Corallococcus caeni: one gene and its partner. The protein of the gene in region 2 interacts with the protein of the main gene of each other region in a pairwise test. Links are inferred from orthologs where the notes say so. Each region holds a gene or a part of one and is shown on either strand. Other genes may lie near its edges. The genes, in order: eno and rpe.

Region 1 (7,590 bases), on a different replicon or contig from region 2:
GGACGACGCAGGCACGCTGCTGCCTCCAGGTGCGCTGGGCGAGGTGGTCATCCGGGGCCCCAACGTCATGTCCGGCTACGTGAACAACCCCGAGGCCAACGCGCGTGCCTTCACCCACGGGTGGTTCCGCACGGGCGACCAGGGCACGCTCGATGCGCAGGGCTACCTGCGCCTCACCGGCCGGCTGAAGGAGCTGATCAATCGCGGCGGGGAGAAGGTGAGCCCGCTGGAGGTGGACACCGTGCTGTTGGATCATCCCGCCGTGCAGCAGGCCGTGACGTTCGCCCTGCCCCACCCGAAGCTCGGCGAGGACGTGGCCGCCGCCGTCGTCCCGCGCGAGGGCCACAACCCCACCGAGCGCGAGCTGCGTGACTTCGTCGCGTCACGCATGGCGGACTTCAAGGTGCCCCGCCGCATCGTCTTCCTCACGGAGCTGCCCAAGGGCCCCACCGGCAAGGTGCAGCGCATCGGACTCGCGGAGCGGCTGGGGCTCACGTCATGAGGATCGCCATCTTCGGCGCGGGCGCCATCGGCGGGTTCCTCGGCGTCAAGCTGCTCCAGGCCGGCGCGGACGTCACCTTCATCGCGAGAGGCGCCCACCTGGACGCGATGCGCACCCACGGCGTCACGCTCACCAGCGGCGGCGAGACGGTCACCGTGCATCCGCATTGCACGGATGCTCCCGACGAAGCGGGCCCGCAGGACTACGTGTTCCTCACGCTCAAGGCCCACGCCCTGCCCGCCGCCGCGCCGCAGATTGCCCGGCTGCTGGGCCCGGAGACGGCGCTCGTCACCGGCATCAACGGCGTGCCCTACTGGTACTTCCACGGACTCGAAGGCCCGTACGAGGGCCGCCACATCGAGAGCGTGGACCCCGGCGGCGTCCTCCTGCGCACGCTGCCTCCGGAGCGCGTCATCGCCACGGTGGTGTACCCGGCCGCGGAGGTCGTCTCTCCCGGCGTCATCGTGCACACGTACAACGACCGCGTGACGCTGGGCGAACCGGACGGCAGCAAGAGCCCGCGCGTGCAGGCCCTCTCGCAGCTCATGATGAAGGCCGGGCTCAAGTCGCCCGTGCGCCCCCGAATCCGCGATGAAATCTGGGTGAAGCTCTGGGGCAACCTCGCCTTCAACCCCCTGTCGGCGCTCACCGGCGCGACGCTCGACGTCCTCGCCCGCCAGCCGGACCTGCGCACCGTGGCGCGCGCGATGATGGTGGAGGCACAGGCCGTGGCGGAGACGCTGGGCACGCGCTTCCTCATCGACGTGGATCAGCGCATCCAAGGCGCGTCCCAGGTCGGCGCGCACAAGACGTCCATGCTCCAGGACCTGGAGCGCGGGCGCCCCATGGAGATTGATGCCCTGCTGGGCGCCGTCGTGGAGCTGGGCCAGCTCGTGGGCAGGCCCATGCCCACCTGCGAGAACATCCTCGCCCTGGTGCGCGAGCGCGCCCGCCACGCAGGAGGCTACCCGCCCCGCGCCACGCCTCCCGCTCCCGGGGAAACCTAGTCGTCAGCGCGTCCAGCGCCTTCTTCCCGGCCTGCTTCCGCTCCAGTCCAAGCCCCCCCTTCTTGCAAGTCACGGGTCGACCTGCGGATGCTCGCTCGACGGGAGGAGCGTTGGAGCGGGCCTGGACGGTCCGCTCCGGCGTGTCGAGCGCATGGACCTGGAAGAGTTGCGTGCCTTTGTCGGCGTCGCGGAGACGGGCTCGTTCCTGGCCGCGGCGGACATCCTGGGAGTGGCCAGGACGACGCTGCGGCGTCGCGTCGAGGCGCTGGAGGCGCGCGCGGGAGTGCCTCTGCTCAAGAGCACCCGAACGGGCGTGGTGTTGACGGAGGCGGGCGAGGTGCTCGCCCGTCGCGGCCGGCTGATGATGCAGGAAACACGCGCGCTGGTGGCCTCACTGCGCGAGGTCGGGCAGGCCCCCTCGGGGCTCCTGCGCGTGGTGCTGCCGGTGGGCCTTCCGCCACACCTGCTGTCGCCGCTGTTCGGCTTGCTGCGGAGCACCTATCCACTCCTGCGGGTGCACGCATGTTTCAGCGACCATCCGCTGGGGGAGCCGCTCGACAACGTGGACCTCGCGGTGCACTTCGGGGAGGACATGCCCCGTGGCCCCTGGATCTCCCAGGTGGTGCTGCGAGTTCGCGAGCGCCTCTGGGCAGGCGCGGACTACCTGCGTGAGCGCGGTCTGCCAGACTCCGTGGAGGCCCTCCGGAACCACGAACTGTTCTCCTGGCAGGGCCCGGGGGGCGACGCATGCCTGTGGCCCCAGCTTCGAGGCCCCGCGTTCCAGGTGGAACCCGCCCTCATCTCCACGGACATCCATCTCATTCGGGCGTGCTGCCTCGCGGGGCAAGGCATCGGGCTGATTCCCAGCGTGGACCTGGCGGACCCGGGCGAGGTGGAGGGGGCACTGGTCCCCGTGCTCGCGGACGTCGTGGGGCGTGAGCAACCGCTGCGCGTGAGTGTGCCGGAGGCGCTCAGTGAGCTTCCGAAGATCCGGCAGGTGCTCGAACACATCCGGCGGATCATCGCACCGCTGTGAGGCGCGCCCGTGGACCGAAGCCGGTCATCGGGTGGCCACTTTTGGCCATCCCCGGGGGCAGGCGTCCACGCTACGCCATATGGCGTTCCCTTCGTGCAGGAGTCCGCCTTGCGAATCCCCATGTCCCTGACCCTCGTCCTGACCCTCGGCGCGCTGTCCTCCCATGCCAAGGACCCCGCGCTCGGCGCGACGACCTTCACCGTCTATGAAGCCTTCCTCAGCCCCGCCCAGGAGCCCGGCGAGGAGTCCGAAACGCCCAAGCTCCTGCAGAAGAGCCTGGGGGCCACCGCGCCCTCGACGCCGAGGGAGCAGCGCATGTCCCGGGGCCATGGGGTGCTGCGCTTCTCCAAGGACCTGACGCGGGCCTACGTCGAGGTCGAGATGACCGGCGTCAATCCCGCCGACATCCTCATGTTCCACATCCACTGCGGACCGCCGGGCGTCCTGGGTCCCGTGGTGGTGGATTTCGGCGAGTCGGGCAACCTGACGAAGACGCTCGCCAACGGACGCTGGTCGGTGGAGCTGACCAACGCGAACATCACCTTCGTCAAGGACATGAAGGGCATGAAGTCCGGGCTCCCGGAGAGCTGTCCGGCGGAGCTGGGCTTCCTGGCCCAGACGCGGACGCTGGCCGGGCTCGAGTCGCTCGCGCGCAAGGGCGTGCTCTATTTCAACCTGCACACCAAGGCCCATACCTACTACGGAGAGATGCGCGGGCAGCTCTACGCCGTCCAGCCCTGAGCGCCGCCTCGTGTCCGGCGGAACGAGGACTACTCGGACGCGGACGGCATCACGCCCAGGTACTCCAGCGGATCCGCCGGCTTCCCATCCGCGCGCACCTCGAAGTGCACGTGCGGGCCGGACGTGCGGCCGGACTCGCCCACCGTGGCGATGACCTGCCCGCGCCGGACCTTCTGTCCCGTCTTCACGCGCAGGTCGCGGTTGTGCGCGTAGAGGGTGATCAGCGGAGGGGCGTGCTCCACGATGACGATGAGGCCGTAGCCCTTCTGCTCGCCCGCGTAGAGGACCGTGCCCTCCTGCGCCGTCTTGATGGGCGTGCCCGCGGGCGCCGCCAGGTCGATGCCGTCGTGCGGCTCCTTGCCCTTCTTTCCGAAGCGGCCATACAGCACGCCTCTCAACGGCCAGTCGAGCAACCCCTGCGTCGCGAGCCTCGGACGCGACGGCGCGCCCGGCCGCCCCGACACCACGCGCGCACGCGGCGGATCCTCGCGGCGCGACACCGCGGGCACCGAGCGGCGCGGCGTGGACACCGGCGCCTGCCCCGGCTTCGACAGCACCAGCTCCGGCTCCTCGTCGGACAGCGGCCCCGGGTCGCCGTACTTCGGGGGCTCCTCCCCCGGAATCATCAGCTCCTGGCCCACGGACAACTCGCGCGGATCCTTGATGCCGTTGGCCCGCGCCAGCTCCTCCACCGTGATGCCGTACGTCTTGGCGATGCGGTACATCGTCTCGCCCGGGCCCACGCGGTGGCGCACCGCCACCAGCTCCGGCTCCTCGTGCGTGGGCCTCAGCGCGAACGACAGCGGCTTGCCGTCACTCGTGGACACCGAGCGCGCGTCCGCCGTGTCCAGCTGCGAGGAGGAGGCGGCCTGGGTGCCCACGCAGCCGCTGAACAGCGCGGCCGCGAGCAACACCCAGAGCGCCCTGCCCGCTCGGCTGGAGCCGCCCGGCCCCAAACTCAGGCACCGCCGCCCGAACCGTGCCGCTTGAAGCCCTGCAGGTTCCACCCCGACAGCTCGGGGATGCGACCGTGGTCGGTCATCTCGAAGTGCAGCGGCGTCACCGACACGCGCTTCTCGTCGAAGACGGTGTTGCAGTCGCTGCCCGGGATGTCCTCGTGCGCGTACTCCGTGCCGCCAATCCAGTAGTACTTGCGGCCGCGCGGGTCCTCCTTCTCCACGACGTTGTAGCCGTAGGAGTGCCGCCCCTGCCGGGTGATGACGTAGCCGTCCGGCTCCACGCCCCCCGGGATGTTCACGTTGAGGAGCATCCGGGGCGGCAGGGGCCGCGACAGCGCCTCCGTCACCAGCGCCCGCGCGAAGCGGCCCGCCGGCCCGAAGTCGAACGGCCCCCGCGTCACCAGACTGAACGCGATGGCCGGAACGCCCAGGAACGCGGCCTCCATGGCCGCCGCCACCGTCCCGGAGTACGTGACGTCGTCCGCCAGGTTCGCGCCGTGATTGATGCCGGAGACCATGAGCTGGGGACGATTGTCCTTCAGCAGGTGGTTCACCGCCAGATACGAGCAATCCGTGGGGGTGCCGTCCACGGCGAACCACCGCTCGCGCACCTCCTTGATGCGCAGCGGCCGGTGCAGGCTGATGGCATGGGAGGCGGCGCTCTGCTCGCGGTCAGGCGCCACCACCCACACCTCGCCCAGGGGGCTCACCGCCTCCACGAGCGTCTGCAGCCCTTCGGAGAAGTAGCCGTCGTCGTTGGAGACGAGGATGCGGGGGCGCGAAGTGCTCACGGTCACTGCTTCTTCGCGAGCGAGCGGAAGGCCGTACGGCCCGCGTACCGCGCCCCGGCGCCCAGCTCCTCTTCGATGCGCAGCAGCTGGTTGTACTTGGCCACGCGGTCGGAGCGCGACGCCGAGCCCGTCTTGATCTGCCCGCAGTCCAGCGCCACCGCGAGGTCCGCGATGGTGGTGTCCTCGGACTCGCCGGAGCGGTGGCTCATGATGGACGTCATGCCCGCCTTGTGCGCCATGCGCACCGCGTCGAACGTCTCCGTCAGGGAGCCAATCTGGTTCACCTTCACCAGGATGGAGTTCGCCGTGCCCGTCTGGATGCCCTTGGCCAGGCGCTCCACGTTGGTGACGAAGAGGTCGTCGCCCACGAGCTGCACCTTGTCACCCAGCGCGTCGGTGAGCTTCTTCCACCCCTCCCAGTCATCCTCCGCCATGCCGTCCTCGATGGAGATGATGGGGTACTTCTGCGTCAGGCCCCGGTAGTACTCCAGCAGGCCCTGCGAGTCGTACTCCTTGCCCTCGCCCTTGAGCTTGTACTTCTTGGAGCCCTTGTCGAAGAACTCGCTCGCGGCCACGTCCAGCGCCAGGAACAGCTGCTCGCCCGCCTTGAAGCCCGCGGCGTCGATGGCCTCCATGATGAGCTTGAGCGCCTCCTCGTTGGCCGGCAGGTCCGGGGCATAGCCGCCCTCGTCGCCCACGCCCGTGGCCAGCTTGCGGCCCTTGAGGATCTTCTTGAGCGCGTGGAACACCTCCGCGCCCCAGCGCAGGCCCTCCGCGAAGGTCTTCGCGCCGGCGGGCACCACCATGAACTCCTGCACGTCCACGCGGGTGTCCGCGTGCGCGCCGCCGTTGAGGATGTTCATCAGCGGCACGGGCAGCGTGCGCGCCTGCAGGCCGCCCACGTAGCGGTACAGCGGCAGGCCGTGCGCGTCCGCCGCGGCGCGCGCGGCGGCCATGGAGACGGCGAGGATGGCGTTGGCGCCCAGCTTGGACTTGGTGGACGTGCCGTCCAGTTCAATCATCCGCTGGTCCACGGCGACCTGGTCCACGGCGTCCATGCCGATGAGCGCGGGCCCGATGGTGTCGCGCACGTGGTCCACGGCCTTCTGCACGCCCTTGCCCAGGTAGCGGCCCTTGTCACCGTCGCGCAGCTCGTGCGCCTCGTGCTCGCCGGTGGAGGCGCCGGAGGGCACCGTCGCGCGGCCGCGCGAGCCGCCCACGAGCAGCACTTCGGCCTCCACGGTCGGGTTGCCACGGGAATCGAGCACTTCACGCGCCAGGATTTGAGCGATCTCGGTCATAGGCGGCCGTTTCTACGAGGCACGGCCGGAACGGGCAAGCGCGCTCGCACGGGCCGCCTGCTACAGTGTCCAGCCGCCGAATGCCTCCTCCTCCCAAGCGCCGCGCCACGGGCCCCGACCCGCTTCCCGGTCAACGCGCCCGGGGTGCCCTGCTGGGCCTCGCCATCGGCAACGCCCTGGCCGTGCCCACCGCAGGAAGGCCCTTCTACGCACCGGCCTTCCCCCAGCTCGCCGAGGGGCCGTACCAGGGCATGCACGGCGGTGGACAACACGACCTGCGCAAGGGGCAGGTGACGGAGCCCACCCAGCTCGCGGTGGCGCTGGCCCTGAGCCTGCGCGACCTCAAGCGCTATGACGCAGGGGACGCGCTCAAGCGCTACCGGGCGTGGCAGCCGCACGCCATCTCCGTCAGCGAGCCCATGCGGGAGCTGTTCCAGGAGTGTGACGCGAGCCCCACGCCCCAGCTGAAGGACGCCGGCAAGCGCGTCTGGCAGAAGAACTTCCGCCGCCTGGCCCCCGCGGGCGCCCTGCCCCGCGTGGTGCCCCTGGGCGTGGTCCTGGCGAAGGACTCCTTCGCCCTGGCCAGGGCCGCGCTGGAGGACACCGCCCTCACCCACTTCGACCCGCGCAGCCAGCTGGCCAGCGCGGGGCTGTGCGCCGCCATCGCCAAGGCGGTGACGGGAGGGCCGAACCTGAAGGCCGAGGACCTGCTGCCGGCCGCGGAGGTGGGCATCTCCCTGGCGGCCGCCGCCCTGGGGAAGCAGGAGAAGGACTACGTCCAGGAGGTGTCCCAGGCCGCGGGCCTCCTGCGCGAGGACCTGGCCCTGGCGGCCAAGGACGACCCGCAGCTCTACGGCCCGGAGCTGCACATGCACCGGCCCGGCAATAACGCGGTGCGTGCCGCGTTCCGGCTGGCCTTCTGGGAGCTGCTCCACGTGCCCACGGCGGAGGCCGCGCTCCTGGACGTCATCCACCGGGGCGGCGACACGGAGGTGCACGCCTCCGTCACCGGCGCGCTGGTGGGCGCCTTCCACGGTGAAGGGGCGCTGCCGGAGGAGTGGTGCGAGAAGGTCCTCCTGGCCCTCCAGCCCTACAACCCCCTCCAGAAGGGGACGGTGCTGTGGGAGGTGTACCACCCCCGGCACCTGCTGCTGCTGGCCCCGGCCTAAGGAAAGCCCCGCAAATGCGAAGCCCGCGGGGGCCGTCCGGTGAGGGAAGGCCCGTCCGCGGGCTTGAGGACACGCCGTGGCTCC
Region 2 (7,459 bases):
CTCCTGCCGGGGCAGGCCCCCAGCCAAGCCTTGAATCGGTACAGCTACGTGCTCAACAACCCGCTGAAGTACGTGGACCCGTCTGGCTGGCTGCCCCTGGTCATGCCCATCATTGTGTATGACTCCTGGTATGGCGGGTATGTGACCCCGGGCTGGGCCATGAGTCGCGTGGTCAAGTGGATTGATGAAACCAATTGTAATATAATGACCCCAACGGGTCAGACGTGTGACGTAGTACACCGGGAGGAGAAGGCGTGGTGGGAGACCGGCCCATCAATGAGCGCCGAGACGTGGTGGGCCCTGACCCGGTTGACCCTGGGGGCGCAGGGGGCCTACTACCAGGAGGCTCTGAGGCACGGAGCCCGCTTCGCAGGGGGGGCGATCCTTGGGGGTTGGGTCGCGGAGATACCCCTGGGTGCCTATTTCATACCCATGGTTCCCGGTCAGTCCTCCGCGTACTACCAGGGGTATGCGTGGTCGCTGGATTGGGCATCGAAGGTAGAGTCTGCGCTTGGAATGGCGGCAACCTTCGCGGGTATGGGCGGGATGAGTGCGGGCGGGATGATGCTCGCCTCAGGAGGGGCCGCGGGAGCGGGTATCGTCGTCGAGGGCATCAGCGTGTCTGCAGTAGCCGCAGGCGCCGGAGCAGCGGTGGCCGCGGTTGCGAACGCGGAAGGGGCGAAGAACGCGCTCCAGATGGCGAATCAAGCGGGCGGTGGGAGAAAATCGTCTCCCAATGCCACAAAGCAGGTGGGACAGCAGACGAGTTTGAGCCCAGAGAAGTCCATTGAGTCGCTCAGAGATAGAATGGCGGAGCACGAGAAGAAGCTCGCGGATTACCGGGCGAATCCGGATGCCTTCGACAATGAGGGTTTCTTGAAGAACGCTCCGTCGCCTGAGGTGCGCCAGAAGATCATTGATGGACGCATCAAACACTTGGGGGACGAGATTCGCGCGTTCGCAAAGGCCATTACTGATCTTGGAGGAACCCCATGAAGATTAAAGTCTCCGAACTCCGACACATGACGAACCTCCTACTCGACCATCTTGAGCGGAGCGGCCATCCGGAAGTCGAGTTCACCGAGGACTTCTACTGGAACATTCCGGAGGAACGCCTGTACTCGGTCTACGAAGACCCATCCGGCTTCACGGTCGGGCAATTGTCGGACGACTGGAATGAGCTACGGCAAATCGGGTCGGGGCAGAAGCCGCCGATTGGCTACGGTCTGGTGTGGCTGTCTTCGCTGCTGCGGCGAATCGGCTCGAAGATCATTGCGTAGGCGGTCAATCTGCTCTCACGTGCCGGAGACATTGCTCTGCGCCGGCACGCGCACAACCTTTACCCTTCTCCGCGATGGTCACGCTCCCCGGAAGGCTCGAATGGCTGGCGGGCGGAGTCGAGATGGCGACGCTCATCGCGTCGCTGGACTGGTCCAACTCCCCTCTGGGCCCCATCGAATCCTGGCCGCAGAGCCTGCGCACCACCGTCAGCATCTGCCTCGCGTCCAACTTCCCCATCAACATCATCTGGGGTGACGGCCACAATCAGATCTACAACGCCGGCTACCGCGTGGTGTGTGGCGCCGTGCACCCCCGCGCGATGGGGGAGAGCTACCGCGTCACCTGGGCTTCCGCCTGGCCCGCCATCGGGGAACCGTTCGAGCGCGCGCTCGCGGGCGAGACGTCCTACCTCGAAAACCAGCGGATGTTCCTCGAGCGCAACGGCTACCCCGAGGAGACGTTCTTCACCTTCTCCCTGAGCCCCATCCGCGACGAGTCCGGGAAGGTGGTGGGCCTCTTCCACCCCGTGACCGAAACCACCGCCACGATGCTCTCCCAGCGGCGGACCCGGGCGCTGCGAGACATCGCCGACCGGGCGGGGCGGGCGCTCGTGTTCGACGAGGCCTGCGCCCTGCTGCTCACGACGCTGGGCCAGTACGGCTCCGACCTGTCGTTCGCGCTGCTCTACGTGACGCCCCCCCGACGGCACGGAGGCGCTGCTGCGCGGAACGTGCGGGACCCCGGCGGGAGGGCCGCTCGCGCCCCGCGCCCTCCGGCTCTCCTCCGACGCGGAGGCCGGGGCCTGGCCGCTCGCGCGCGCGGTGCGCAGCGGACGGGTGGAGCAGGTGACGGACCTGACAGCCCGCTTCGGGCAGGTGTCCGCGGGCCCCTATCCGGAGCCCCTGGCTCCCTCAAGCGGGGGCGGAGCCGGGGCTGGAGGAGGAGAGCCCGGCCCTGGCTGCGACAGTGGAGTCGGCGAAGGAGCGCACGCCGCGATTGGATTGGACGGGACTGCTGCGCCGGACGTTCGCGCTGGACGGCAAGTCTCCTCACCATGATGGGATAAGGATCGATGAGAAGGCTTCGTCCCCGTATCTGTCACGGTATGGGCGAGGCGTCATCAGTCCGGCGGGAAGGGGGTGAACGCCATGCTGAGCGCCGTGAGGAAGCTGCTGGCCTCGACACTCACCCGAAAGATGATGGCGGCCGTCGTCTTCGCGCTGGCCGAGCATCTTCGGGAACCGGTGAGGCACGGGCAGTAGTGCCTGGGGAGGAGCCCCACTGCGGATGGAGCAGGGCTCTTTGCCCAAGGGCGGACGGGCCAGACAGGTGAACATGACCGCCCGGCTGGCGGACACCCTTCGCAAGCAGCGTCACCTCCGGGGCGAGCGCATCTTCTGGCGGGCCGACGGCCACCCAAAGATGCCCCAGGTGCTGCTGAACAAGTGGATGAGCCGCATCCAGCGGCTGGAAGAGCTGAGGGTGACGGGAGGCATCCCCACATCCTCCACCACACCTTCTACTCCCAGTTGGCGATGGTGGGCGCTCCGGCGGAGGCCGTCCAGGACTTGGCCGGGCACCAGAATATCTACTCCCAGCGCTACATGCACCTAAGCCCGGCGGCCAAGTCGGCGGCGATCCGATGCTTGAGCCCCGAAAATGAAAACGGGCTGGAGACCTTTCGGCCTCCAGCCCGCTTCATCGTTTGGTCGGGGAGACAGGATTTGAACCTGCGACCCCTTGGTCCCGAACCAAGTGCTCTACCAGGCTGAGCCACTCCCCGATATCCGGTGCTGCGCCAGGAACTGCCCTCGGGCCCGGCGAAGCGCGAGCGGATCTATCCGAGCCGCTTCCTTGAGTCAACGGACTCTTTCGCCCCTCCCTTCCCTCCCCCTGCCCACCGCCCCAGCTCCCTCGACTGTTGTCCTACCTACCCTTCAGGACGGGACAATGTTCACCCTCTTCACAACATCCGGGCCTTCCTGTAGTTCCAAGGTGTTGCACGTTGATCCGCCCCTGTTCCCCCACAGAGGACCATGACTGCCCCCACTGTCCTCATCTCGGATGATGAGCCCCTCGTCGTGTCCGCACTCGCCCGGGAGGCCAAGCGCTCCGGCCTCGTGTGCGTGTCCGACACCACCTCCGAACATGTGCTGGAGCTGGCCCGCAAGCACCGCCCCGCCGTCATCATCCTGGACATCAACCAGCACCAGGACGGCCGGGACCTGCTCGCGCAGCTGAAGAAGGACCCCGCCACGCGCGACTCCAAGGTCATCATGCTCAGCGGCGTGGAGGACCAGTTCACCCGCCACGTGTGCTTCGAGCTGGGCGCCGACGACTACGAAGTGAAGCCGTGCGACCCCACCTTCATGGCCCGCATCGCCCGCATGGCCGCCGCCGCCGTGCGCCCGCCCGCTTCCCCCGAAGCCGCCTGACTCACGACGGACGCAGCGAACGGATGGCCGCCGCCCGGTCCTTCGCGCCAAACACGTAGCTGCCCGCCACCAGCACCGTCGCCCCCGCGGCCACCACGCGCTTCGCCGTCTCGGCGTTGATGCCGCCGTCCACCTCGATGTCCACGTCCAGCCCCCGCGCGTCCAACATCGCGCGCAGCCGGCGGACCTTGTCCACCGTGGACTCGATGAACGACTGGCCCCCGAACCCCGGGTTCACGCTCATCAGCAGCACCATGTCCACGTCCCCCAGCACCTCTTCAATCGTCACCAGCGGCGTGCCCGGGTTCAACACCACCGCCGGCTTCGCCCCTGCGTTACGAATCTGCTGGAGCGTGCGGTGCAGATGGGGACTGGCCTCCTGGTGCACCGTCAGCACGTCCGCGCCCGCCTTCACGAACGCGTCCACGTACTTCTCCGGCTCGACAATCATCAGGTGCACGTCCAGCGGCTTCGTCGCCACCCGCTTGATGGCCTCCACGATGGGCGGCCCCAACGTGAGGTTGGGGACGAACCTGCCATCCATGACATCCACGTGAATCCAGTCGGCTCCATCAGCCTCGATGGCGCGGACCTCCTCACCCAGACGGCTGAAATCACAGGAGAGCAGCGACGGAGAGATGCGGACAGGGCGGGTCATGGCGGCGCTTCATAACCGCTTCCCGTTGGCCACGGTACCTCTGCCCGACTGGACAGAGACCTGGCGGACACAGGTGGACCCAGCAGGTGGGGGGGCCGGGCGGCCGACACACCGCGCGTGCTACAACTTGGCGCGCCCGCGGCCATCCGCCGCATCCCACGGAGCCCGCCCCGGTGCTTCCCCAGTCCGTGCCCGCCTCCCCCAACCTGTCCCGCCGACTCGCGAAGCTGACGTCCATCCTGGATGTCGCCAAGGCGATGAGCGCCGAGCGGGACCTCGACCTGCTCTTGCCCCTCATCCTCTATGAGGCCACCAAGGTCGTGGAGTCGGACCGCTGCTCGCTCTTCATCCTGGACCGCGAGCGCGAGGAACTGTGGAGCAAGGTGGCCCAGGGCTCCAAGAATGAAATCCGGCTCCCCATGGGCAGCGGCATCGCCGGACAGGTCGCCCACACCGGCGCCGTCATCAACATCCCCGACGCCTACGCCGACCCCCGCTTCAACAGCAGCTTCGACGTCTCCAGCGGCTACCGCACCCACACCATCCTCTGCGTCCCCATGCGCGACGCGAATGGAGATGTGACGGGCGTCATCCAGGCCCTCAACAAGCGCGGTGGACGCATCTTCGACGCGGAGGACGAGGAGCTGCTGCTCGCCCTGGGCGCCCAGGCCGCCGGCGCGATTGAAAACGCCCTCCTCCACGAGGAGATCAACCGCCTCTTCGAGGGCTTCGTCTCCGCGTCCGTCGTCGCCATCGAAGCGCGCGACCCCACCACCGCGGGCCACTCCGGCCGCGTGGCGGACCTCACCGTGTCGCTGGCCCGGGCGCTGGAGCACCACACCACCGGCCCGTATGCCCAGACGCGCTTCACCGCCGTGGAGCTGCAGGAGCTGCGGTACGCGTCGCTGCTGCACGACTTCGGCAAGGTGGGCGTGCGCGAGAACGTGCTCGTCAAGGCGGAGAAGCTCTACCCGCATGAGCTGGAGACGCTGCGCGCCCGCTTCCAGCTGGCTCGCAAGGACCTGCAGCTGCAGAGCTCCCGGCGCAGGCTCGCCTCCGTCGAGGCTCGCGGCCTGTCCGCCCTGCCCACCATCCACCAGGAGGAGGACGCCCGGCTTGCCCAGGAGCTGGCGCAGCTGGATGAGGTGATGGGGTTCCTGCTCACCTGCAACAAGCCGACGGTGCTCGCGCAGGGCAACTTCGAGCGGCTGCTGGAATTGGGCAAGCTCAGCTACACCGACGCGCACGACCATGGGCAGCCGCTGCTGCTGCCCCACGAAATCCAATCCCTCTCCATCACCCGCGGCACGCTCTCTCCAGAGGAGCGCCGCGAAATCGAGAGCCACGTCGAGCACACGTACCGCTTCCTGTCGCAGATTCCGTGGACTCGCGCGCTGCGCCGCGTGCCGGAGATTGCGTACGCGCACCACGAGAAGCTGGATGGCACGGGCTACCCTCGCGCCGTGCCGGAGATTCCCGTGCAGTCGCGGATGATGTCCATCTGCGACATCTACGACGCGCTCACCGCGAGTGACCGGCCCTACAAGAAGGCCGTGCCGCACACGCTCGCGTTGGACATCCTCAAGAAGGAGGCGGGGTCCGGACAGCTGGACAAGGACCTCTTCACCATCTTCGTCGAGGCGGAGATTCCCCGCCGGGCCCTCAAGAAGGGCCCGGCGTAGAGCACGGCATCAGGCGCTGATGGTGTGCAGCCGGAGGCTGTTGATCTTGCCCGGCTGGCCCACCGGCGCGCCGAACACCACCACGATGCGGTCGCCTCTGCGCGCCAGGCCCCGCGACACCAGCTCCTCCTCGACGCGGCGGAGCATGGTCTCCGTCTCCTGGATGGGCTCCAGCACGCGCGGCACCACGCCCCAGAGCAGGGACAGGCGGCGGCGCACCTCCTGGTTCGGGCTGAACGCCACGATGGGCACCGTGGGCCGGTAGTGCGCGAGCAGCCGCGCGGTCACGCCCGACAGCGTGAAGGCCGCGATGAGCGAGGCGCCGCTGGCCTTGGCCGCCTCGCACGCCACGCGCGCGATGACGTCCGGGAAGTGCAGCGGCAGGCCCAGCGGGGCCTCAATCACGCGCGGCTGGTGCTGCGCGCGGGAGGAGGACTCGGCCGCCAGGATGATGCGCTCCATCATCTGCACGGAGTCCACGGGGAACTTGCCGCTCGCCGTCTCACCCGAGAGCATCAGCGCGTCCGCGCCGTCGTACACGGCGTTGGCCACGTCGCTGGCCTCCGCGCGCGTGGGGCGCGGGTTGTCGATCATCGAGTTGAGCATCTGCGTGGCCACGATGACGGGCAGGCCGCGCAGGTTGGAGCGCCGGATGATGTCCTTCTGGACGGCCGGCACCTCCTCGGGGGGAATCTCCACGCCCAGGTCGCCGCGGGCCACCATCACGCCGTCCGTCTTGTCGAGGATGGCGTCCAGGCGCGCGATGGCCTCCGGCTTCTCCAGCTTGGAGATGATGGGCACCGTGCGGCCCACCTCCGCCATGGCCTGGCGCGCGGAGTCCAGGTCCGACGGCTGGCGCACGAAGGACAGCGCGATGTAGTCCACGCCCGCCTTGAGGCCGAAGATGAGGTCCTCGCGGTCCTTGGGCGTGAGCGCGTCCGCGCGCACCGCCACGCCGGGCAGGTTGATGCCCTTGTTGTTCTTCAGCGTGCCGCCGTGGACGACTTCCGTCTTGATGAGCTGCTTCTTGTCCGTCTCCACGACGCGCAGCTCCAGGAGGCCGTCGTCCAGGAGGATGCGGTCGCCCGGGTTCACGTCCGCCGCCAGGTGCGGGTACGTGGTGGACACGATTTCGTCCGTGCCCTTCACCGTCTCGTCGGTGGTGATGTGGAAGGTGGCGCCGTGCTTCAGCTCCGTGCTGCCGGTGATGAAGCGGCCGGTGCGGATCTTCGGACCCTGCAGGTCGCCCAGGATGCCCACCGCCTTGCGCACCTTCAGCGAGGCCGCGCGCAGCATGTCGATGTTCGCCTGATGCTGCTCGTGGCTGCCGTGGGAGAAGTTGAGCCGGGCCACGTCCATGCCGGCCTCCAGCAGCGCTTCCAACATCTCCGGGGTCTGACTGG

Evidence for each region.
Region 1: the proteins of rpe (region 2) and eno interact in binary tests that used the Escherichia coli proteins (3 or more experiments, as listed by UniProt). The link is inferred for Corallococcus caeni from one-to-one orthologs.

The regions. Positions count from the first base shown.
Region 1 is NZ_BTTW01000007.1:43,790-51,379, reverse strand. The notes cover bases 4,189-7,180. They hold eno (phosphopyruvate hydratase), read right to left. Parts: upstream 6,338-7,180; coding sequence 5,039-6,337; downstream 4,189-5,038. Other genes in these bases: AABA78_RS27275 (ADP-ribosylglycohydrolase family protein), read left to right, coding at 6,418-7,180; surE (5'/3'-nucleotidase SurE), read right to left, coding at 4,245-5,036; AABA78_RS27290 (peptidoglycan DD-metalloendopeptidase family protein), read right to left, coding at 4,189-4,200. In the rest of the region: AABA78_RS27310 (acyl--CoA ligase), read left to right, coding at 1-502; AABA78_RS27305 (2-dehydropantoate 2-reductase), read left to right, coding at 499-1,509; AABA78_RS27300 (LysR family transcriptional regulator), read left to right, coding at 1,661-2,545; AABA78_RS27295 (CHRD domain-containing protein), read left to right, coding at 2,654-3,286; more of AABA78_RS27290, read right to left, coding at 3,316-4,188; more of AABA78_RS27275, read left to right, coding at 7,181-7,506. UniProt on the Escherichia coli protein: Catalyzes the reversible conversion of 2-phosphoglycerate (2-PG) into phosphoenolpyruvate (PEP). It is essential for the degradation of carbohydrates via glycolysis.
Region 2 is NZ_BTTW01000002.1:1,155,727-1,163,185, reverse strand. Bases 2,547-5,407 are described here. They hold rpe (ribulose-phosphate 3-epimerase), read right to left. Parts: upstream 4,375-5,407; coding sequence 3,718-4,374; downstream 2,547-3,717. Other genes in these bases: AABA78_RS12845 (HD domain-containing phosphohydrolase), read left to right, coding at 4,548-5,407; AABA78_RS12855 (response regulator), read left to right, coding at 3,318-3,716. Also shown: AABA78_RS12875 (RHS repeat-associated core domain-containing protein), read left to right, coding at 1-996; AABA78_RS12870 (hypothetical protein), read left to right, coding at 993-1,280; AABA78_RS12865 (PAS domain-containing protein), read left to right, coding at 1,403-2,347; more of AABA78_RS12845, read left to right, coding at 5,408-6,056; pyk (pyruvate kinase), read right to left, coding at 6,066-7,459. UniProt on the Escherichia coli protein: Catalyzes the reversible epimerization of D-ribulose 5-phosphate to D-xylulose 5-phosphate.